4 regions of the Staphylococcus sp. mip270_02 genome follow, and region 1 is predicted to be linked to each of the others. Evidence: riboswitches for the same ligand, from Rfam matches in the RefSeq annotation. Region 1 holds a riboswitch; each other region holds the start of a gene.
The links. Region 1 has a riboswitch for S-adenosylmethionine ahead of ACW5YJ_RS11635 (methionine ABC transporter ATP-binding protein). Riboswitches for the same ligand answer to the same signal wherever they lie in the genome.
Positions count from the first base shown of each region.

Region 2: linked by a shared signal. The riboswitch ahead of ACW5YJ_RS03115 (MetQ/NlpA family ABC transporter substrate-binding protein) and the one ahead of ACW5YJ_RS11635 (methionine ABC transporter ATP-binding protein) in region 1 are both predicted to bind S-adenosylmethionine.
Region 3: linked by a shared signal. The riboswitch ahead of metX (homoserine O-acetyltransferase MetX) and the one ahead of ACW5YJ_RS11635 (methionine ABC transporter ATP-binding protein) in region 1 are both predicted to bind S-adenosylmethionine.
Region 4: linked by a shared signal. The riboswitch ahead of metK (methionine adenosyltransferase) and the one ahead of ACW5YJ_RS11635 (methionine ABC transporter ATP-binding protein) in region 1 are both predicted to bind S-adenosylmethionine.

Region 1 covers NZ_CM132934.1:2,462,431-2,468,786, forward strand. Annotated here, with positions in the region: gene ACW5YJ_RS11625 (MetQ/NlpA family ABC transporter substrate-binding protein) at 1-287, opposite strand, end outside; gene ACW5YJ_RS11630 (methionine ABC transporter permease) at 311-1,006, opposite strand; gene ACW5YJ_RS11635 (methionine ABC transporter ATP-binding protein) at 999-2,024, opposite strand; SAM riboswitch class I at 2,111-2,216, opposite strand; gene ACW5YJ_RS11640 (thioredoxin family protein) at 2,271-2,570, opposite strand; gene ACW5YJ_RS11645 (toprim domain-containing protein) at 2,567-2,959, opposite strand; gene gcvH (glycine cleavage system protein GcvH) at 3,195-3,575, opposite strand; gene ACW5YJ_RS11655 (arsenate reductase family protein) at 3,768-4,124, opposite strand; gene ACW5YJ_RS11660 (thioredoxin family protein) at 4,266-4,586, shown strand; gene ACW5YJ_RS11665 (nitroreductase family protein) at 4,996-5,535, opposite strand; gene aroD (type I 3-dehydroquinate dehydratase) at 5,602-6,321, opposite strand.
Region 2 covers NZ_CM132934.1:715,040-721,395, forward strand. Annotated here, with positions in the region: gene ACW5YJ_RS03095 (cupin domain-containing protein) at 1-88, opposite strand, end outside; gene ACW5YJ_RS03100 (thioesterase family protein) at 150-968, opposite strand; gene panE (2-dehydropantoate 2-reductase) at 1,123-2,040, opposite strand; gene ACW5YJ_RS03110 (CPBP family intramembrane glutamic endopeptidase) at 2,242-2,997, shown strand; SAM riboswitch class I at 3,140-3,245, shown strand; gene ACW5YJ_RS03115 (MetQ/NlpA family ABC transporter substrate-binding protein) at 3,334-4,152, shown strand; gene ACW5YJ_RS03120 (lactate/malate family dehydrogenase) at 4,196-5,128, shown strand; gene ACW5YJ_RS03125 (BglG family transcription antiterminator) at 5,298-6,356, shown strand, end outside.
Region 3 covers NZ_CM132934.1:341,263-347,618, forward strand. Annotated here, with positions in the region: gene serS (serine--tRNA ligase) at 20-1,303, shown strand; gene ACW5YJ_RS01435 (AzlC family ABC transporter permease) at 1,630-2,331, shown strand; gene ACW5YJ_RS01440 (AzlD domain-containing protein) at 2,328-2,657, shown strand; SAM riboswitch class I at 2,789-2,888, shown strand; gene metX (homoserine O-acetyltransferase MetX) at 2,949-3,917, shown strand; gene ACW5YJ_RS01450 (DUF2232 domain-containing protein) at 4,224-5,150, shown strand; gene ACW5YJ_RS01455 (DHH family phosphoesterase) at 5,165-6,356, shown strand, end outside.
Region 4 covers NZ_CM132934.1:1,493,965-1,500,320, forward strand. Annotated here, with positions in the region: gene pckA (phosphoenolpyruvate carboxykinase (ATP)) at 1-1,499, opposite strand, end outside; SAM riboswitch class I at 1,666-1,778, shown strand; gene metK (methionine adenosyltransferase) at 1,888-3,084, shown strand; gene ACW5YJ_RS07060 (nuclease-related domain-containing protein) at 3,178-4,086, shown strand; gene ACW5YJ_RS07065 (aldo/keto reductase) at 4,374-5,210, shown strand; gene ACW5YJ_RS07070 (fluoride efflux transporter FluC) at 5,432-5,785, opposite strand; gene crcB (fluoride efflux transporter CrcB) at 5,785-6,147, opposite strand.

The DNA.
Region 1 (6,356 bases):
TTATCTTTTTTCTCAGTTTTTAAGTAAGGTGTATGTTGGAAAAAGTTTGCGTCTAATTCACCTTTATCTAATAATTTATTCGGTGTTGTATAATCATTAATTGTTTTAATCTTCAAATCATAGCCTTTATCTTTCAATAACGGCTTGGCTTTTTCTAAAATTTCAGCATGAGGAGCTGGAGAAGCACCTACTGTAATTTTTTTATCTTCACTACCTCCACTATTCCCACATGCTGCTAAAACAAGCGCTAATACAAGTACAGAAGCTAAGCTAACTAATTTTTTCATATAAAAAGTCCCCCTTTTTAAGATTATCTCTTATCAATTTTATTAGTAGCCCAATCACCAATAAATTGAATGATGAACACAATAATAAGGATTAAAATTGTTGAAACAAAAATAACGTCATTTTGATTTCTAGTGAAACCTGTTAAATAAGCTAGGTTACCTAAACCACCTGCACCAATAACACCGGCTACTGCAGTAGAACCTACTAAAGCAATCGCTGTAACAGTAATACCTGAAATTAATGCTGGCATCGCTTCAGGTAATAGTACTTTTTTGACTACTGTCCAAGTAGTGGCACCCATTGACCAAGCTGCTTCAATAACACCTTTATCAATCTCTTTAAATGCAATTTCTACAAGTCTGGCATAGAAAGGCGCCGCACTAATGATTAAAGCAGGTAATGCTCCTGTTGGACCACTAATCGTGCCTAACACTAAACTTGTAAACGGAATTAACAATAAGATTAAAATAATAAATGGTATCGCTCTAAACAAGTTAACTATAAATGAAACAATAGTATAGAAAACCCTCGCTATAGGTGATTTACTTTTAGCTGATAAAAAGAGTAATACACCTAATATTAAGCCTAATACAAAGGCAAAAATTGTCGAAATAACTGTCATATAAATTGTTTCGTATGTCGCTAACCAAACTTCGTCCCAGCTGACGTTTGGCATTGTAAACATCTCGCGGAGGATGTCACTCAATGAATTACCCATGTCTTAACACCTCCACTGACACATGCTGTGCTTCTAAATCATTTTTAAACTTTTCGAATTTTTCTAAATTTACATCGCTCAATTGAATTACTAAGAAACCAAGCGAACCATCTTTTGTATGTTTAATATTAGCTTCTAATATATTCACATCGATATTATGCGTTTTCGTTATATATGACACGAGAGGTTGCGTGGTATTATTCCCTGTGAAATTCAAACGAACAACATAATCATCTTCATTAAGTGACACTAAGTCGCTAATAGATTTATCAAAATCATCATTTAAATCATCTTTAACAAAACGTTTTGTAACCGCATGTTGTGGATTCTCAAAAACTGTGGAAACTAGACCTTGTTCAATCACGCGACCGTTTTCCATAACAGCTACTTCGTCACATATGCGTCTAATGACATGCATTTCGTGTGTGATGATTACGATTGTTAAATTTCTTTCTTCTTTAATTTTCAATAATAATTCTAAAATTTCATCTGTTGTTTGAGGATCTAATGCACTTGTCGCTTCATCACAAAGCAATACAGTTGGTTCGTTTGCTAACGCTCGCGCAATACCGACACGTTGTTTTTGACCACCTGACAGTTCTGAAGGATATGCACTTTCTCTACCTTTCAGTCCAACAAGTTCTACTAATTCTTTTGCCCGTTGTTTCGCTTCACGGCGAGGCACACCCGCTATTTCCAATGGAAATGTAATATTATTTAATACAGTACGCGACCATAGTAAATTAAAATGTTGAAATATCATGCTCACTTTTTGACGCTTTTTTCTTAACTGTGATTTTGATAGCTTACCAATTGTATCTCCATCGATAATGACGTCTCCTGAAGTTGGTTGTTCGAGATTATTTAAAAGTCTAATTAAAGTACTTTTGCCCGCACCTGAAAAACCAACTACTCCAAAAATCGAGCCTGATTGAATACTTAAATCAACATGATCTACAGCCAGTACGTCCTGTTTTTTCGTTTTGTACTTTTTGACTATTTGATTTAACTCAATCATTCTGTTTCCTCCTTGTGTTGCTAATCCTTCAATTAAAAAAATGCTTTCTCTATGTTCACCGAAGTATAGAGAAAGCAAAATCGCTTCTCTCATCTTCTAAAGCTTTAAAACTTTATGTGAATTGGCACCATTTCTATTAAAGACGGTTGCCGGGCTTCGTAGGGCACATCCCTCCACCTCTCGTGATAAGAGTTTCATTATTTAATTATTTTTAATCCTACCATCGTACTAATATTTCGTCAATAACTATTTTAAATTTTCTAACAAATAAGGCACCGATTGAAATGCATAAATCCTTTTTTGCTCTTCACCTTTTGACATTACTAATAAAACTGGTACAGATTGAATTTCATACAATTGACTAAAATCAGGATGAAAGTTTAAGTCCATTTTTATTGTAGGTAATTGCAAAATATCGTTAGCAATATCTAGCATACGTTCAGAAACCTTACATGTGCCACATGTTGGTGTATAACCAAAGATAAGATACTTATCTTCATTTATATATTTATTGACGTCAACGCGTTGTTCACTTGTTACATTCATGTTAATAAACTTACCCTTTCAGCTATATAATCCAATTTTGCTTTCGCCACCTTTTCTTCATCCTTAACTATAAAACCATGTTTTTCCAATACTCTAGATAAATATGGTTTAGGACAACGAGCGACTTCACAATATTGTTTATCTACTCTTATATGTCTACTTTCACTTAAATAGCGTTTGAACCATTTTCGTATTCTTTCACCTTCATCATCCGAATCAACAAGAATATACACTTGTTTGTCATATAAAGTATCAATCATTTCATCTAATTTATCTACACTCATCGTACCATTCGTGCAAATAATTTCTATTGGCTGATCAATAACTTGTTTGACACGCTTCTTGTCTGACTTTCCTTCGACAACAATTACTTGGTTCAGTATCGTCATGACATCCACCCTCTAAATGTTGATAGTAAATCTTTTCTACTTAGTTCTTCACAATCCGTAGTGACAATAAACATAATTTACATAGTTAAAATATTTCTTATTATAACAAACATAATTTATCATTTTTTAAAGTTGAGGTGAACTTGTTAGACTTATAAAATTGCTAAATCTTCAATAATCCTCAATGATATGAAAAAAACTCCAAGATAGTTATATCATGGAGTTCAGTGTTATATTATTCGCCAATCATTTCTGAATATTGCTCTGCAGTTAATAATTCATCTAATTGACTTTCGTCACTTAGTTCAACTTTAACCATCCAAGCTTTTTCGTAAGGTGATTCATTTACGAATTCAGGGCTATCTTCTAATTCATCATTAGATTCAACTACTTTACCTGATACAGGTGCATATAGTTCTGAAACAGTTTTTACGGATTCAACACTACCAAAAGTGTCGCCTTCATTAATTTCGTCATCTACTTCTGGTAATTCAACGAATACGATATCGCCAAGTTCACCTTGAGCATATTCAGTGATACCAATTGTTACTGTATTACCTTCAACTTTTACCCATTCATGTTCTTTAGAATATTTTAATTCACTCGGTACTGCCACGAGAATCCCCTCCTAAATGATTTTACATATTAATGATGCCATATGCATACCATACAATCAACTATTTCTTAGCATATTAATATTATTATAATCTTTTCATAACAATAGATGAAGCGTTTACAAACACAACTTATAATTTCAACTTATAGAGATTGCTCTATTTAAAGAGATGCTCTATCTCCAAAAGAGGAATTAAGATAACCATGTTTCCTTATATTGATCTTCTTTGAAACCAACTGTAACTTTGTCTCCAGAAATAGCTAATGGTCTTTTGACCAACATACCATTAGTTGATAATAAATCTAACTTTTCATCATCAGTAAGGTCATTCATTTTGTCTTTAAGACCTAATTCACGATATTTAGCACCGTGCGTATTAAAGAGTTTATTTATATCGATATCAGTCGCCTCTAAAATTTCTTTAAACTCGTTTTTAGTGGGCGTATGTTGTACTATATCGATTGGTTCAAAGCTCACACCGTAGTCTTGTAAAAATTTTGCTGCTTTTTTACAAGTAGTACAATTAGGATATTGGTAAAATTTTATCATTATTCTGTACCTCCTATAACTAGTTAACATTAATATATCAAATTTATTGCCAAAACGCTCTAATTAATAAGCTGATTTTTTTTATAACTTCAAAATGTCCGTTATAATAAGCTTAATTATATTTTTAAAAAGGAGAAAATTATGAAACCTATTAATACAAATGATGCATTTAAAGAAACTATACAGAGTAATAACCCTGTCATTGTAAAATTCGAAGCTGGCTGGTGCCCTGACTGTAAAGCAATGGATATGTGGATTGACCCTATCCAAGAAAAATACAATGATTACGACTGGTTTACAGTCAATCGTGACGAGCTTGAAGATGTTGCAGCTGACAACGATGTGATGGGCATACCAAGCTTACTAGTATTTAAAAACGGAGAAAAATTAGCTCACTTACACTCAGCTAATGCGAAATCACCAGAACAAGTGGAAGCATTTTTAGCTGAAACATTTAAATAATTGATTAATAAATGAGATATTTCATCTCATTTTATGGGCTGGGAGAAATTAATTGTCCCAGCCTTAATTATTGTAATGACAGCATTTTTAAAGAGCCACTTCTTTAAAGAGCCACTTCTCAATTTATTGAGTTAGTGGCTCTTATGCATGAGCTCTAGCTCAGGTAATCTGTTTTGAGTTAGTGGCTCTTATGCATGAGCTCTAGCTCAGGTAATCTGTTTTAAGTTAGTGCGATATATGCATGAATATGAATTTTAACTCAGATAAAGCTCCTGTTAGCCTTAGTCATCTTTACCGAAATATAATGACGCAATTTTTTAATATTTAATTATATAATTATAAAAATTAAGAATGGGCACTCAAAGTCAAATTTCACTTTTGATTTTGAATGCCCATTCTTAAAATCACTTTAAAACTTTTCTATTACTTGATCAGTATGACGCTCTCTATGTGGCATTTCATCCTGTAAATCTGTGAGATACAAGAAACCTACAAGTTGTTCATCATCTTTCACATTAAATATCGATCTTATTTCAGGGATAAATATATATGCCGGTGATTTCCAACATGTGCCAATACCCGCTTCATGTAATAATAGCATTAAGTTTTGTGCGAAAGCTCCAAATGCCATATTATTTTCTAAATCTTCTCGTTGTCTTGGATCTCTTTTTAGAATTAATGCAAGCATGCCACCCAGATTTGTAACAGTGTTATAATGATTTTCTTGTTTTTTATCTAAATTAGGGAATGCGACCTCTGAGAGTTGTTTACTCATAGGGCCCAAGCGATCTTTAGCAATATGAACCACTCTCCAAGGCTCTCTCATGCCATGATTAGGGGCATCTGTCGCTTGCTGTATCGCTTGATATAGAGCATTATCATCTATAGTCATGTCTCTTTTAAAAACCTTAATACTTCTACGATGTGCAATTGCATCTTGTAGTTCCATTGATTATCGCCCTTTCATTAGTGATAATTATTTTCAATTATAAATCAGGCGACCACTATTTTCAAACTACTCGTATAATTTAATTTGTTGCTTTAACTTTTCAACGTGGATTTGACCAGGTGCTTTTGGATCGTCTAAGCAACCATATGAAACTGAGCCTCCAAACAATCCCTGAGCAGTTCTTGAAATTAATCCAAGTTTAGACATCGCTATACCAACAACTTGTTGTGAAACTGTGTCTGCAGTCTCAGACATTGCATTTAATAGATTTAGAACATCTTGTTTATCATGAGGCATAACTGCTACTTTTAAATAATCTGGTTCAAGCTGGTGCATTTTATAATATAAACGTTTTAATACTTCCAATTTAGGTGTTTTCTTAAAGTTATGCTGTGATAATACAACTTCTATATTTTCACTATGAGCTGATTCTATCAAGGTTTGATATTTTTCTATAGGCACTCCTTCTTCATATTCAATATCTATCATATCAACATAATCTAATGAGATTATTTTCTCTAGCACATTTAAGTATTTATCATTTGCTAATTGGCCTTCTCCACCTTGAATCTTTGTTCGATATGTTACTAACAATTTTTTATTTAAATTTAGTTTATATATGTCTTTAGCAATTTTTGCTAAAGATGCTTCATCAAAATTTAACCACTGATCTATTCTTAGTTCTATAATATCTATGGAGTCTTGATATTGTTTTAAATCCTCAATTGTATGTTGTGCAAGTTCATGTTTGGGTGCAATTGTAACAGCTATATCAACTTTGGCCATGTTTAAACTTCCTTTTATTAGTAATATTTAAATTA
Region 2 (6,356 bases), 1.2 Mb from region 1:
CTAAAACAGGTAAATATGGGTTGTTAGGTATTTGTCCATCATCATCAAAATTTAATGTATTAATTGTAATTTCTTCTGGTTGTTTCAAGTTTAAACACCTCTTTATTTTTAATAATATAAATTATAGTTATATCAAATAAGTATAAAATTTATTCTTTGTAATATACAAACTGACTTGTTGTTGCAAGTAAATTGCCATTATGACTCCATATTTCTCCAGTTTGATCGAAGAAACCATTGAAAAATTTAAGGGCGCGTGTATGTCCAAGTAGCGGTTGGCTCCCATTGTTCTTTAAAGTCTCGGAATTAGCATGGAAATATATAGTGAGTGATACTGTCCCAATGGGAACGAATGCTTTACGACGTACATAGATACGTGGGAAGAATGCATCACATATAGATGTAAGAGATAAGAAATCTAAATCTCTATCAGGGGTGTCTTTTATCCATTGTAACGTTACGGAATCTGGTTGTTGAGTAGGATTCATTGCTAGGGGTGCACCTTTAATCATTCTGATGTCATAGTTTTGTGCCCATGGTGGCGCGCTTTCTAATGATGTACGTGTTACTTCGTCTGCTGGTGGAACATCAGGAAAGGCTAGTTCTGTTGACGACCATGTATCACGTCGTTTAGCAGTAACTGCTGTTCCAGTAATAGCGGTTTTATCATTTTGTTTTAGTTCTATATACCAGTGTTGTGTTGACCGATTAGTTCTCGATGGATAGGTTATTATTCTAAAATTATCTTCTTGTATAGGAGCAGCATAGTTTATTGTTAGAGAGATGGGCTCTCCTAGAATATCATCATGTTCTAAAACTGCACGTAATAATGTGGATGCAATAACACCACCGAATGGCCCGACCATATTCGCATAGGCGCTGGAAGTATGTCCTGAATACATGCCTGATTTCTGTTGTGTGAGCTGAGTTGCTAAATCAAATGGATGTTGTGGTTGATTAGATTGCATGGCAAATGCCTCCTTTTTTCTTATATAAGTTATTCAAAAAGTTTAAATAAAACACATACAAAATGTTGATATTAAAGATACTCAAAAATTTAGGAGCTGCACAGAAAGTTAAGTTAAAAAATCATTTCTGTCACGCTCCTATATGTGTAGTTGCTTACTGTAGCATTTCTTTATATACGCTATGGTTTTGATAAACACAAGTAAGCAGAGGGGCTTCTAAATTGTAACGTGCTGCTAATTCTAATAAATAACCTTGCAAATGATCAGTTTCGATATTAAGTCCCTTTTCCATATCGCGTTGCATGGAAGTTTTGAAATGATAAGATAATTGATTTAGCGCTTGCATGTATTTAGAAACAATTTGATCAGAGATAGGTGCATCGTGTTTACGCATAATACCAGCAGCCTCATTATACAAGGATTTAATAAATTCTATACCACCTTCACTATCACGAATAGGTCCAATAGGTGCATGCATAAGTGTTGTTACGCCCGATAATACAGTAATCATTAAGTATTTATGCCACATGCCTTGTTCGACATTTGTGTTTAGAATAAATTCAGCTTTTGTGCCTGAAAATGCCTGTTCAACATATTTAGCACGGTTGCTTTCAGTACCGTTTAATTCCCCAAAAAAGAGTTTATCAAATTGACTGGTTTGAATAATCTCCCCAGTACTATCAAGTGTTGTTTCTATAATGCAGTAGCCACCCATGATTTTATTTTTTCCAAAAGCGTTTTGTAACTTAGGGACATGTGCAACGCCATTAAGTAGTGGAATAACTAAGGTGTTATGATCTATAAATGGTTTTAAATCTTCAATAGCATGATCTAAATGATAAGACTTTGAAGATAATAGCACGATATCAAAAGGTTCGACACGATCATTTTTTGTGATGAGTTGTGGATTAAAATGATAATCGCCTTTTTCACTATGAATGGCTAAGCCATTTCGTTCTAGATATGATTTGCGTTTGGGCCGTACTAAAAATGTAACATGCTTGCCAGCCTCAGCTAAGCGACCACCAAAATAACCACCAATTCCGCCAGCACCTAGTACCAATATACGCATCGACAACAACTCCTTAAAATATGTATAGTATATTTAATCTCTATATACCACTTTTCATTTCCTTTTACGCATTGAAAATTAAATTATTTAGTTTAAATGTCGAGCTATACTATCTATTTATATTATTGTAAAATGTTTGAAGAAAATAAAAATTGTGCAATGTAAAAGTGTGTTGTATATAAAACTTTAGGAGGGGCTACAATGTCGTTAAAAAACGAAAAGAAATATCAATGGAAGGATATTAACGGTAAAGATTTTTTTCTGCCAATCATTTATTTAGCTAGCAATTTTATATTATCAATCATAATTTTGGTCATATTGTTGGCAGTTAATATAAGTTTTGGTGGTAGTTACTTAGATAATGGAATTGATGAGTCGAGCTCTACTGCTTTGTTAATGGAGATTGGCGTTTTTATATTTATCATGATTATATGGATGTTGTTACATAAAAATAGTTATAAAGGTGAGTGGAAAAATGGGTTCAATAATATCAAGAAATATTGGAAACTCATTGTTGTTACATTTATTGTTATGTTTATATTTAAATTAATTTTTCCAGTATTAGTTGATACATTTGCACCTGAACAATGGAAATTTGAAGAAACACAAAATGACTTATTGGTTCAACAAATGTTTAGTACACCATTTTCAACGGTGCTTGCGTTCTTTTCTATTGTAATTATTGCACCGGTTACTGAAGAGTTTCTCTTCCGACACTTGGTAATTGGTGAATTAGGAAAGAAATTGAATTTTATAGTGATGTCAGTATTATCTGTAATTGTTTTTGCATCTCTACACGTAACAGAAGCGCAATCACCATTAGAAATAGTTATGTATCTCGTTATCGCTATAGGTATTGTATACATCTATTTAAAAACACAACGAAGTTTAGCTACTGCTATAGCACTGCATGCATTAAATAACTTTATTGCATATGTAGCAATGGTCCTTCTGTAAAGGTAAATAGCTTTAAGAGTTTGTTGTTTCACATGGAACAGGATTGAATTAATAAACGTATTATTTAGAATTTTCTAAAAACTAATTGACTAAATATGAGTATAATGCTAGGATAAAAACATTGCAACTACATATTGATTTACTCTTATCAAGAGAGGTGGAGGGACGTGCCCTATGAAACCCAGCAACCGTCGTTATACGAAATGGTGCTAATTCACAAAAAGTTATCGAACTTTTAAAGATGAGAGAAGGTTTATACTTTCTCTTATAAAATTAAGAGAAAGTATTTTTTAATTTAGTTTGAAATTTAAAAATTCATGAGGAGTGAAATGAATTATGAGGAAATTAATTGTTTTAGGTTCATTATTAATATTAATGAGCGTGCTTGCAGCATGTGGCAATTCAAATGGTAAAGATGGGGACAAAAAAATAACCATTGCAGCTTCACCAGCACCACATGGTGAAGTGTTGAAACATGCGAAAGAAGAAATGAAAAAACAAGGATATGATTTAGAAGTTAAAACAGTTAATGATTATAAAGTACCTAATAAATTATTAGATAAAGGTGATGTAGATGCCAATTTCTTCCAGCATACGCCATACTTAAAAGCAGAAAAGAAAGACCACAATTATGATATAGAAGAAGTTGGAAAAGTATTTACTACGCCTATGGGTGTTTATAGTAAAAAATATAAAGATATTAAAGATATTCCTAAAGGTTCAACAATATACGTTTCTAACAATCCAGCTGAAGAGGGGAGATTCTTATCATTCTTTGTAGATGAAGGATTAATAAAGATTAAAAAAGGTGTTAGTATAGAAGACGCAAAATTTGAAGACATTGTAGAAAATAAAAAAGATTTGAAGTTTAATAATAAACAAGGGGCAGAATTCTTACCTAAGACATATGAAAGTAAGGAAGGGGCTGCAGTTATTATGAATTCAAACTACGCGTTAGATAATGGCTTAACGCCACATAAAGATGCTATCATTAGTGAAACTGAGTCATCACCGTTTGCGAATATCGTTGCTGTGAAAAAAGGACATAAGGATGACAAAAAGTATCAAGCACTTATAAAAGTTTTACAATCTAAAGACATGAAAGAATTCATTAAAAAAGAATACGGTAAAGATGTAATTCCGTATGAAAAATAAATTATTATGAACGGATATTAGTAATAAAAAAGGGGTGTAGTTTATGTCTAAACTAGGCATTGTTGGATTAGGAAGAGTAGGTAGTCAAGTTTTAACAGATGTACAATATTTGAATTTATTTTCAGAGATTGTTTTGATTGATGATAAAGATGAGATTGCAAGTGGAGAAGCTCTTGATCATAATCATTCGCAAGGATTATTTAACACTGCGCATATCAATATTAAAGCTGGGGGTTATCAAGATTTAACAGATGCTGATTTTATTGTAATTGCTGCGAGTGTACCAACAGATAAAAATGATGGTGATCGTACTTTATTAGCGCAAGGCAATCATGACATTATAAAAAATGTTATGAGCCAAGTTGCCGAGGTAACACAAGAAGCAATAATTATTTTGATTTCTAATCCTGTAGATTCGATAGTATACTTTGCTAATCAAGTAAACTATCCATCTAATAAAATTATTGGAACGGGAACATCTTTAGAAACTTCAAGGTTCAAGACGATTATCGCTCATCATTATCAAATCGATCCCAAAAATGTTGAGGCATTTGTTATTGGAGAACATGGACAACATGCAATACCTGTGTGGAGCAAAGTGCGTATTCATGGTATGTCGCTCACAGAGTATGAAGAGCTAAGTAATAGCCCAGAAATTGATAAAGCACATATAACATCTATCATTAATGAGGTATCTATGGACGTCTTTTATCAAAAAGGTTGGACTAATGCTGCTATTTCTAAAGTTACAACATCCTTGATACAAACTATTGCATTGGATCAACGTACTATTATCCCGCTGACTTCAATCAGTAAAGAATATGACTTAACAGATGGTGCATATAGTTTACCTACGTTAGTTGATGGCTCTGGTATTGTTCAAAGATTTGCAATTATGTTGGATGATCAAGAAATGCAACAACTTAAAGAAGCTTACGAATATATTAGAGAAACTATCCATACATCAGAAAAATAAAATAAATAAAAACACCAATTCATTAGATGATATCTTTTGAATTGGTGTTTTTATTATGTGAACTTCGATTAGCCACTTCTTGCTTAAATAATAGGTAATAGCTACAATGAATTTAAATATTAATTCATCTTTGATCAAGAGTGAAAATAAGGGAAAGCGCGGTGCAGTGATGTTAGAAAGACATGCCAAACTTATTAGATTGTTACTCAACAACAGTAATCGTTTTTTAAGCGCAGATGAAATAGCAAATTACTTAAATGTCTCTAATAGAACAGTGAGAAACGATATTAAATATATTAATGTTGAAGTATTGTCGTCGTTAATTGCCAGTGTCAAAGGTAGAGGTTTCAAAGTGAACCAAGACCTATATAGTATAGAGTATATAGAAGAAATCGTTTCTGATTTTACAAACAAAGAAAACGAATTACTGCTAAAATTGGGTTATCATATTTTAATGCACCAACAACCCACAACTTTAGATTCATTAGCACATCACTTTAATTTATCTAAATCAGAAGTTAGTGATTATTTAACGCGTGTTCAGTCGTGGTGCAATTCATTTGATATTACTGTTAATCTAACTAAGAAAAAAGGCGTCACTGTAAACGGAAGTGAAATGAATATTAGAAATGCGATTCTACATTTAAACCAACTATCTTCGAAAAATAAAACTGTTGATGATGTAATACTAAATGAAATACCTAAGGCTCATATTGATATCATTAGTCAAATTATTGAAAATAACTTAAATGCACATCATATACAAACTTCTAAAATACGAATAAAACAATTACTTATACACTTAATTATTATATTTAAACGTAATAACGATGACGGTTATTCATGGGTAGTCGATAAATCCTCCTATAAAATCGCGCAACAATGTATTACAGATATCAATTTGGAGTTAGGTTATCAACTTTCAGATAAAACTGCGCAACTGTTATCATTCTTCATTAGCTATTATTTTAATAAATATGATTTAGGGTTTGAACGGATTTTTGTTAAAAGTTATATCGATCGTATGATTCATCAGATGGAGAAAAATGTAGGAGTAGATTTTACAGAAGACCTAGAACTACGCGACAATTTATATGCACATTTCAGCAGAACTTACTTACGTATAGCAAAGAATGTTTATATTAATAATCCTTTAACAGAAGATATTAAAAAGTATTATCCCTTTGTATTTGATGCATTGTATGAGACAGTAACTCATCTTGCAAAA
Region 3 (6,356 bases), 850 kb from region 1:
TGAAAGGATGGATGAAGCTATGTTAGATATTAAATTATTTCGTAATGACCCTGATTTCGTTAAAGAAAAAGTAGCTAAGCGAGGTATGGAAGATACAGTAGTAGATGAAGTACTAGAATTAGATGAACAGCGTCGTCAGTTAATTAGTAAAGCTGAAGAAATGAAAGCTGAGCGTAATAAAGTTAGTGGTGAAATTGCTCAGAAGAAACGTAATAAAGAAGATGCAGATGATGCAATCGCAGCAATGCGTAAACTTGGTGATGAAATTAAAGTTTTAGATGATACACTTAATCAAGTTGATGTGGATCTTAACGATAAATTATCACGCATTCCAAATATTATTCATGATGATGTGCCTGAAGGTGCTACAGACGAAGATAATGTAGAAGTTAAACGTTGGGGTACGCCAAGAACATTTGATTTTGAAGAAAAAGCACATTGGGATTTAGTAGAAGAATTAAAAATGGTTAATTTTGAACGTGCAGCTAAAGTATCTGGAGCTAGATTCGTCTTCTTAACAGGCGAAGGTGCACAATTAGAAAGAGCATTAATGAATTATATGATTACGAAACATACAACACAACATGGTTATACAGAAATGATGGTACCACAATTAGTTAACGCTGATTCAATGTATGGTACTGGTCAATTACCTAAGTTTGAAGAAGACTTGTTTAAAGTTGAAAAAGAAGGACTATATACTATACCAACTGCAGAAGTACCGCTGACAAATTATTACCGTAATGAAATTATCGGACCGGATGAATTACCAGCTAAATTCACTGCCCAATCAGCATGTTATCGTAGTGAAGCGGGTTCAGCTGGTCGTGATACAAGAGGCCTTATTCGTTTACATCAATTCGATAAAGTTGAAATGGTTCGTTTTGAAAAACCAGAAGATTCTTGGCAGGCTTTAGATGAGATGACTGGACATGCAGAAGCAATTTTAGAAGAATTAGGCTTACCATACCGTCGTGTTATTTTATGTACAGGTGATATTGGTTTTGGTTCAAGTAAAACGTATGATTTAGAAGTTTGGTTGCCAAGCTATAATGAATATAAAGAAATAAGTTCTTGTTCAAATATTACTGATTTCCAAGCACGTCGCTCGAATATTCGTTTTAAACGTGATAAAAATGCTAAACCAGAATTAGCACATACACTTAATGGTAGTGGATTAGCAGTAGGGCGTACGTTTGCTGCAATAGTTGAAAATTACCAAAATGAAGATGGTTCTGTAACAATACCAGAAGCATTAGTTCCATATATGGGTGGTAAAACAGTCATCCGTCCTATTAAATAAATTATTAAAAGTGCGTAGTTAAAGTATTAGCTATGCACTTTTTTATGTACGGAGAGGGTAGGGGAGGCGTAAAAGTTGAGCATAAGAAATACATAAAATACGCACTATTAAAATAGTTAATTTGATTGAAAGTACTGGAGTTTCTAAGGGAAGTCTAATTGATAACACAAGATTCTGAAATATTTAAATAACTGTATTAACAATGTTTTAAGACGTTCGTTAGACTAACATCACACAAACCGGCGTCTAAAGATGTTGATTACTTTTATGCTATTATATTAGAATGGATTTACTGTTTTTAGCGTTTGAAGTGAGAGGGTGGGAAAATGGACAATGAGGCGCATGTTACTTTTAAACAAGGTGTAAAAGCGTGTATTCCTACTTTGTTAGGTTATGCTGGTGTTGGTCTGTCTTTTGGAATTGTTGCAGTGGCATCAGGATTTAGTATGTTGGAAATTATTTTACTTTGCTTGCTAGTGTATGCGGGCGCGGCACAGTTTATTATTTGTGCACTTGTTATTTCTGGCACGCCCATATCTGCAATTATATTGACGACATTCATTGTGAACTCAAGAATGTTTTTATTAAGTATGACGCTTGCGCCAAATTATAAAAACTATAGTTTATTAAATAGAATTGGTCTTTCTACATTAGTAACAGACGAAACATTCGGTGTAGCTATTACACCACATTTAAAAGGTGAGAAGATTAATGATCGTTGGTTGCATGGATTAAATATAACAGCATATGTTTTTTGGACATTTGCATGTATTATTGGTGCAGTCTTTGGTAAATACATACATCAACCAGAAGCACTAGGATTAGATTTTGCAATTACCGCTATGTTTATATTCTTAGCTGTCTCACAATTTGAGTCGATTAGACGCTCGAAGATAAACATATATTTTGTATTGATTATATGTGTGATTGTAATGATGCTTAGTTTAAGCTTGTTTATGCCTTCATATTTGGCTATCATATTAGCTTCAACTATTGCAGCACTGATTGGAGTGATGATGGAAAAATGACAACGACGGTACATATGTTAACAATTATCGTGTTATGTGGTGTGGTAACATGGCTCACACGAATTATTCCCTTTATTTTGATAACTAAAATAAAGTTGTCTGAACGTGTTATTAAATGGCTATCATTTATACCAATTACATTATTCACTGCTTTAATCATCGATGGATTAATAGAGCAACAAGAAGGTGTGATGGGTTATAGTATTAACGTGCCGTTCTTAATAACGATGCTCCCGACTATTATCATTGCTGTGATATCACGCAGTCTAACAATCACTATACTTAGCGGCATTATTATTATGGCAGTGTTACGTTGGGTATTTTAAATAATCCTATTGAAGTAAGTTATATTATCCGTTAAACTATAAATAATTAGAAAATTAAGATATTTCAGATTGCATTAACAGTTTAATTTTATCTTAATTAATGAGCTTATCTTTAATACAATTAAAATCAAATCTTATTTCGAGAAGCTGAGGGACTTGGCCCGTTGACGCTTCAGCAACCGGCTTATAAAGTACGGTGCTAATACCATCGATACACTCGAATGATAAGTACTTTTAACTTCTTACTTATTTTATGAGTGAGGAGTTTTTTTACTAAGTAGGAGGTAAAACATGACGAATTATACGGTTGATACACTAGAACTAGGGCCATTCACAACGGAGTCAGGTGAATTCATCTCAAACTTAAAACTACGTTATGAACATGTAGGATTAAAAGGGCAACCACTCGTAGTGGTCTGTCATGCTTTAACAGGTAATCACTTAACGTATGGTACAAATGAAAATCCTGGATGGTGGAGAGGGATTATTGACGGTGGTTATATGCCAATCAATGATTATCAGTTTTTGACATTTAATGTTATTGGAAGCCCTTATGGTTCAAGTTCTGCGTTAACAGATCCAAAGTTTCCTGAGACACTTACGTTAAGAGATATCGTACGTGCCATAGAATTAGGTATTGAAACATTAGGTTTCGAAAGGATTAACATATTAATCGGTGGTTCGTTAGGTGGCATGCAAGCAATAGAATTATTATATAATCGTAAATTTGATGTTGAAAAAGCAGTGATTCTCGCAGCTACAGATAAAACATCATCCTATAGTCGTGCGTTTAATGAGATAGCGAGACAGGCCATTCATTTAGACAATAAAGAGGGGATGAGTATTGCAAGGCAGTTAGGGTTTTTAACATACCGTTCGTCTAAAAGCTATGATAAACGTTTCTCACCAGATCAAGTTGTAACCTATCAAAAACATCAAGGCAATAAATTTATGAATCATTTTGATTCTTTATGCTATTTAACACTCCTAGACGTCTTAGATAGCCATGACGTAGATAGAGGACGCGACGATGTAGATGAAGTGTTTAGTAACCTAGATACTAAAGTAATGACAATGGGCTTCACAGATGATTTGTTATATCCAGATGACTTAGTGCGTGCCGTGGGAAAACGTTTTAAATATCACAAACATTTCTTTGTCCCAGATAACGTAGGTCATGATGGTTTCTTATTGAATTTTAATGACTGGGCACCTAATCTATATCACTTCTTAAAAGTATATAAAATTAAAAGAAAATGATTTAATAACTCTATTATATTAATTTTTAGGATGAAGCTATATGACTACTTTCGATAGGGGAGGGTAGACTGACATATATATATAGTACATCCTTTTTTTGTACAAGTATTTAAGTTGTGGTGGCGTAAAGCGACACGAGAAGTAGTAGTATTAGAAATGTAATACCGTGAAGTGTTGATTAGTACAATCATTTATAAGTTTATAATTTTGAAAAGTATAGTATATCGTTATCTTCTGTATTTGGATTGCCAATAATTGTATAAAAGTTTTAAAGAGGTTAAAATAATAGTTATAGTCAAAAATAGTATGGGAGTGGCGAAATTGTTTTCAAAAATATATCCTAAAGTAACTGTGCTTAGTATACTAACGCTAATCGTAGTGGCTTTAGCTTTACATATATTACCTCCGTTAGGCCTGGTGTTAGGTATCTTTGCGACAATTCCAGGCATTATCTTATGGCATAAGTCTATTGAATCATTTGGTTTAACAGCAGTCATTACAGTGGTATTAACAACATTATTAGGTAATATATTTGTGTTGAGCACCATGGTCATTATACTCTTAGTGAGTTTTGTTATTGGCCAATTATTAAAAGAACGTACATCTAAAGAACGCATACTTTATATAACAACTACTTATATTAGTATGTTCTCGTTAATTGCGTTTATGGGACTACAAACGTTTGATAAAATACCAAGTTCTACAGTTTTGATAAAACCAGTGAAAGATTACATGCATAATGTTGTTTCTGGAATTGCGGGAAGTGCAGAATATAAGCAAATGCTTGAAGAAGGCTTCCGCCAGATGTCAGTTCAGTTACCAAGTTATGTCATTATCACAGTATTTCTACTTATTTTAATCAATTTAATTATTACTTTTCCAATTTTACGTAAGTTCAAAATCGCTACACCAATATTTAAACCATTATATGCTTGGCAAATGAAGCGTTCACTATTATGGATGTATATTATTGTCTTGATTTGTGTTATGTTTGCGAGCCAACCAGGGACTTTCCAAAGTATCGTTTTAAACTTTGAAATTGTGTTATCATTATGTATGTATATTCAGGGCTTAAGTGTTATTCACTTTTTCGGGAAGGCAAAATCAATGCCAATCGCACTTTCTGTGTTATTCATGGTTATAGGGACAGCTTTAATGCCATTAACACATATTGTAAGTCTCCTGGGTGTTATAGATTTGTGTATTAACTTAAAAAGTATCATTAAAAAATGATTTGAGGTGGAAGAATGAACCGTCAATCCACTAAAAAAGCGTTAGTTTTACCATTTATTATTATGGCGCTCACAGCAATTGTACTTGTAGTAGTTTGGTTTGTTTTTAACCAGCTCATTGCAGGCATAGCGACAGTTGTATTAGTGATTATTATTGTAGGGACAGCAATAATGGTAAGACGAGCTTTGCAGAAACTAGATAGCTATGTTGATAATCTAAGTGGCCATATTTCGGCAGGCAATAATATTGCAATTAAAAGTTTGCCAATCGGTATGATTATCTTAGATGAAAATGAAAACATAGAGTGGATGAACAAATTTATGTCGGAACGCTTAACGCGTAATGTAATTTCCGATCCAGTTAATGAAGTATATCCTAATATCTTAAAACAATTAGAAAAAACACAAGAAGTTGAGATTTCTGAAAATGAGTACCACTATCGCGTACGTTATTCTGAAAAAGAACATGTATTGTATTTCTTTGATATTACTGAAGAAGTACAAACAAATAAGTTATATGAAGACTCTAAACCAATTATTGCTACATTGTTCTTAGATAATTATGACGAGATTACGCAAAATATGAATGACACACAAAAATCAGAGATTAACTCGATGGTTACACGTGTGATTAGTAGATGGGCTAGTGAGCATAACATTTATTTCAAACGTTATAGCTCAGATCAATTTGTTGCTTATTTAAATCAAGATATATTAAACAACATAGAGGCAACAAACTTTAGTATTTTAAGTCAGTTACGTGAAAAGAGTGTCGGTTACCGTGCACAATTAACTTTAAGTATCGGTGTCGGTGAAGGTTCTGAAGATTTAATAGATTTAGGGGAACTATCACAATCAGGCCTAGACTTAGCGCTAGGACGTGGTGGTGACCAAGTTGCTATCAAGAATATGAACGGAAATGTACGTTTCTATGGTGGTAAGACTGACCCAATGGAAAAACGTACACGTGTTAGAGCACGTGTTATATCACATGCGCTTAAAGATATTCTGATGGAAGGCGACAAAGTTATCATTATGGGGCATAAACGTCCTGACTTAGATGCAATCGGTGGTGCAATTGGTGTATCACGTTTTGCAATGATGAATAACTTAGATGCGTATATTGTCTTAAATGATTCTGACATTGATCCAACATTACGACGTGTTATGGATGCAGTAAATGAAAAACCAGAATTAAAAGACCGTT
Region 4 (6,356 bases), 970 kb from region 1:
TGCTCTCTATAGGCTTCTGGCTTACTCCAAGCATTAATAGGATTCAATAGCGTTTGAGGCACATCCTCAACTTCAACTGGAATATCTAAACCAAACATATCATCTTTAATATATTCAGCATCTCTTAATTGCCCTGTGATTGCTTGATTTACCATTTGTCTTGTGTAACTTAGGCTTATACGACGTCCTACGCCATATTTACCACCAGTCCAACCAGTGTTTACAAGATAAACATCTACATCGTGTTGATCGATTAAGTTACCTAATAAATCAGCATAAACTTTAGCGTTTAGAGGTAAGAAAGGTGAACCGAAACATGTAGAGAATGAAGGTTCTGGCTCAGTTACGCCACGTTCTGTACCAGCTAATTTAGCAGTGAATCCACTCAAGAAATGATACATTGCTTGATCTTTGGATAGTTTTGAAATAGGTGGTAGAACACCAAAAGCATCTGCAGTTAAGAAAATAATTGTATTAGGATGAGCTGCTTTAGATGGCGTTACAATATTTTCAATGTGGTTGATTGGGTATGCTGCACGAGTATTTTCTGTGTATTGATTATCATCGAAGTCAACATCACCATCTTCGTCAACAACAACATTTTCTAAAATAGTACCATATTTAATAGCGTCATATATTTGAGGTTCTTTTTTATAAGAAAGGTTAATTGCTTTAGCGTAACAACCACCTTCAATGTTGAAAATACCATTTTCATTCCAACCATGTTCATCATCGCCAATAAGTTTACGTGTTGGGTCAGCTGATAGTGTCGTTTTACCAGTACCAGAAAGGCCGAAGAATAAAGCGACGTCACCTTTGTCTCCAACGTTAGCTGAACAATGCATGCTCATAATGTTATCTTTAGGTAGTAAATAGTTCATTACGGAGAAAATACCTTTTTTCATTTCACCAGCATACTCAGTCCCACCAATGAGGATAACTTTATGTTTGAATGATGTGATGATAAATGTTTCTGAGTTTGTGCCGTCAATTTCTGGATCGGCTTTAAAATGTGGTGCTGAAATAATTGTGAAGTTTGGTTTGATTTCTTGTGCTTCTTCTTTTGAATTAGGACGTATAAACATATTTTGAGCAAATAGATTATGCCACGCCAATTCATTTACAACAGTTAATTTCAATTGTGAGTCATGATCACTACCGGCATAACCATTGAATACATATAGTTCATCTTTTTTGTCTAAATAGTTTAGAACCTTATCATATAATTTTAAAAATGTTTCTTCCTCAATCGGTTGGTTAACATTACCCCAGTCAATATCATCTCTATAAGATGGCTCATTTACAATAAACTTATCTTTTGGTGAACGACCTGTATATTTACCTGTTCTAGCGTTAATTGCACCTAATTCGGTAAGTTCGCCTTCATTATTATCTAAAATCTTGTTATACAACTGTGTTGTAGATAATTGAAATAATGAAGATTGTTTGTCTAAAATACTTTCAATTTTGTTTGTATAAGTGTATGTATCTACAGCCATACTAATCCCTCCAACGCTATTTAGTTATTGTAAGCCTTTACAATTACAGAGTATAACACATATATATCAATAGTCCATACCAATCTAAAAGGAATTTTAAATAAATATTAATAAATGTAAAATTGACATTATATCGCTGATTCTGTACTATAGGACTTAACGGATTCTCTTATCCTGAGTGGCGGAGGGACATGGACCCAATGAAGCCCAGCAACCTCTTCTTAATACGAAGAAAGGTGCCAAACCGTTTGCAGACAAATATCGTCTGAACGATAAGAGCGAATGGACGTATAAGGGCCTTCTCTCTATTTATTGATAGTGTAGAAGGCTTTTTTAATGAGCTCAACAGAGAGAGAATTTTCGTAATTTAAAACTAAAGGAGCAAATTATGACTTACAATAGAAGATTATTCACTTCAGAATCGGTAACAGAAGGGCATCCAGATAAAATAGCGGATCAAGTATCTGATGCTATATTGGATGAAATATTGAAAGATGACCCAAACGCACGTGTTGCTTGTGAAACGACGGTGACTACTGGTATGGCGTTAATTTCAGGAGAAATATCAACAACAACATATGTTGATATTCCAAAAGTGGTTAGAGAAACAATTAAAGAGATAGGTTACACGCGTGCTAAATACGGTTATGATAGCCAGACAATGGCAGTATTAACGGCAATTGATGAACAGTCACCAGATATCGCTCAAGGTGTCGATACAGCTTTAGAGTATCGTGAAGACGTATCAGAAGAAGAAATCGAAGCTACAGGAGCGGGAGACCAAGGTTTGATGTTCGGTTATGCTACGAATGAAACGGATACATACATGCCTTTACCAATCTTCTTGTCACACCAACTTGCTAAACGCTTATCAGATGTACGTAAAGATGAAATATTAAATTACTTACGTCCTGATGGTAAAGTACAAGTAACTGTGGAATATGATGAGCAAGATCAACCACATCGAATTGATACGATTGTCGTGTCAACACAACATGCTGAAGATATCGAATTAGCACAAATTCAAGATGATATTAAACAACACGTCATTTATCCAACAGTGCCAGAAGCGCTTTTAGATGAGAACACTAAATTTTATATCAATCCTACTGGTCGTTTCGTTATAGGTGGACCACAAGGTGACGCAGGTCTTACTGGACGTAAAATAATTGTTGATACGTATGGTGGTTATGCACGTCATGGTGGGGGATGCTTTAGTGGTAAAGACCCAACTAAAGTTGATCGTTCTGCTGCTTATGCTGCCCGCTATGTAGCAAAAAATATCGTTGCTGCTGAATTAGCAGACAAATGTGAAGTGCAACTTGCATATGCTATTGGTGTAGCTGAGCCGGTTTCTATTTCTATAGATACATTTGGTACAGGAAAAGTTAAAGAAATTGAATTGGTTGAGGCAGTTAGACAACATTTTGATCTAAGACCAGCTGGAATTATTAAAATGTTAGACTTGAAACACCCTATTTATAAACAAACTGCTGCATATGGTCATTTTGGTCGTACAGACGTACTATTACCATGGGAAAAGTTAGATAAAATTAATTTATTAAAAGATACAGTTAAAGCTTAACTAGAACAAAAAATTTTTTAACTTTATTCTCGAATGCTATGCGTTTATCTATTATAATTAAGTTACTGAACACATAAAGGAGCGTTTTTTGTTATGAATTCATTTGGACCATTAGAGATTGGTTTAATTGTGGCAATTGTTGTAGCAGTAATTTGTTTCATTTTATTTATCATTGCTTTGAAAAGTAAGAAGAAAGCACAACAAAAGGTAGAAGAACAATACAAAACCAGAGAACAAAAACTAAGCGATGAGCATGAAGAAGAATTAGAAAAAGAAAGAATAGAAAATAAAAAAACAGTAACAAAGCAAAAAGAAGAATATAATGCTACAGTTAGTTCGAAAAATAGAGAAATTGATGCATTGAAATTATTCTCTAAAAATCAAAGTGAATATGTAACTGATATGAGACTTATTGGTATTCGAGAAAGATTAGTAAATGAGAAAAGAATTCGCCCAGAAGATATGCACATTATGGCCAATATATTTTTACCTAAGAATGAATTTAATGATGTACAGCGTATTAGTCATTTAGTACTTACGCGTACTGGTTTATATATAATTGACTCACAATTATTAAAAGGTCACGTATACAATGGTGTGAGTGCCGCACAATTTAAAGAACAACCAACAATGGAGCAAGTGTTTAACACGTTGGACCTTGATAGACAAGAACCACAAACTCTTGTATTAGATCAAAACGAAGATGAAAACTCATTATCTTTTGTTAATTATACGACTCATTTGAATGATATTGAGAAACTAGCTGGTGATATTCAAACAGAATTGAATTTAAAATTCACACCAACAACAATTTTATATTTCAATCCTAAAAATGAGGGCGATGTAACAATTTCAAACTATGCGCAAAGTTCAAATACCAAAGTGTTAGTTGGTCCAGAACAATTGGATGAATTCTTCAATAAATTCGTATTCCATGGTCGCATTCAATATAACGTTGAAGATTTGCAACGTGTTATGGATGAAATTGAATCATTTAATTAAAGACACAAATTTCAAATTTTGAGAATAAATAAGGCTATGTAGTATAAACTGTCAACAAAAGTATTTAGACTTTTGTTGACAGTTTTTTTGGATTGTAAAACTTTAAAAATATTATCTGATACAGCCTGCATGTTTAATTTAGCCATAAATTAAATATACGATTGATGACATACGCTTTAAAGAATTGCAAAAATAAAAATTAATTTTAAACAAATAGGCATTTTTATTTATATATTTGGGAATATTAATTAGTATAATAATTAACAAAATAAAAAGGGGATTTTAACTTGGAAAATATTACATTTTATAATGGGAATGAAATGCCAATTGTTGGATTGGGCACATTTCGTGTGGAGAATAATGATGAATGTGCAACGTCAGTAAAACATGCAATTGAAAATGGTTATACACATATCGACACAGCAATGATTTATGAAAATGAAGATAAAGTAGGTCAAGGTATTGCTGAAGGATTAGCTTCAACAGGATTAAAAAGAAGTGATTTATTCATTACTTCTAAATTATGGCTTGATGATTACGGTCGTCAAAATGTCGCTGATGCATATGAAACAAGTTTAAACAAATTAGGTTTAGACTATTTGGATTTATATCTAATGCACTGGCCTGGAACTGATGAAGCACTGATGATTGATACTTGGCAGGGTATGGAAGACCTTTATAAAAATGATAAAGTGAAAAATATTGGTGTAAGTAACTTTAATATTGAACATTTAGAAGCATTATTAGCACAAGTTTCAATTAAACCAGTAATAAATCAAGTAGAATTCCACCCATATTTATTACAATCATCTTTAAATAGATATCTGGAAGTTCAAAATATTCATATGGAGTCATGGTCACCATTAATGAATGCACAAATTTTGGAAGATGAAACAGTAAATGCGGTAGCAAATGAAGTGGGCAAAACACCGGCTCAAGTAATCATTAGATGGAACATTGAACATGGTGTTGTAGTAATACCAAAATCGGTCACTCCTTCTAGAATAGAAGAGAATATTAATGTATTTGATTTTGCTTTAACAGCTGCACAAATAGAAAAATTAGATAACCTCAATGAAGAACGTAGAATTGGACCAGATCCTGCAAAATACAGTGGTCATTAAAGTGTTATATAAAACTGTATTATTATTTAAGTGTTAATAATTAAATTAATGATTTAATGATATTGACTCGTTAACTTTGATTTAGTCAAATTTGCGATATAATATTACAAGCCTAATGAAATTGTCATTATTAAGCATGGACAATGTATATGACATAAAAAGCCACAAAACCAATTTAATGGTTTTGTGGCTTTTTATAATGAACTTTATTAGGTTTTCCGTTAAAGTATGTAGCCTAATAAACAAGCTAAAAAGGAAACGCCGTATTGGAGTGCAGAATAAACAATGAAATAAATAACTTTCTTTTTAGTCATTAATAGTTGGACGAGTTCAGATGATAAAGTAGAAAAGGTAGTAAGACCACCTAATATACCAACGATTACAAAGGGCTCAACCCAATCTAACTTAAGCAATGTGCCTAATAGGAAACCAATGAGAAAGCTACCAACTATGTTAACGAAAGGTGTTGCAACAGGTAATATACTATTGAATTTGCGATTACAAAAATTAGTAATAAAAGCACGGATGACTGCCCCTATGCCACCACCTAACATGATTAATAAACAGTTAATCATTAGCTACGCGCCCCCAATCTAACGCCGATATAGCATAAGAAAATTCCTAAAACATAACTACTGATTGCGTAAATAGCAACAGCTAGATATTCTTGTTGCTCAAATAAATGCATAAGCTCAAATTGAAATGTTGAAAAGGTAGTCATTGCGCCCAGCATACCTGTAGTAATACCTTTTTTTAAAAGTGGATTATTCTTGTAATATTGTATAGCTAGCGTCCCTAGAAAACCCATTAAAAAAGCGCCTAAAATATTAGCGATAAATGTACCAGTAGGAAATGTTGAATTAACATTCATAAATGAAAACAAGTATCTAAGTAGTGCACCGACAGCGCCACCTACAAAAATATATAAATATTGCATTGTTGGCATGCTTCCTTTCTTAAAAACAGTGCAAGTTTTAGCAACATGGCATTGCTATTAAATCTTATTTGTTGTTTTTATAATGTCAAATATAACTAGAAATTTAGAGTGTATTTATAATTGAAATTGTCCGGATTGTTTAAACTTAAGCATAATTTTATTAAATCAAAGATTCACTTTAACCACAATAACAGAGGCCAAGACATCAA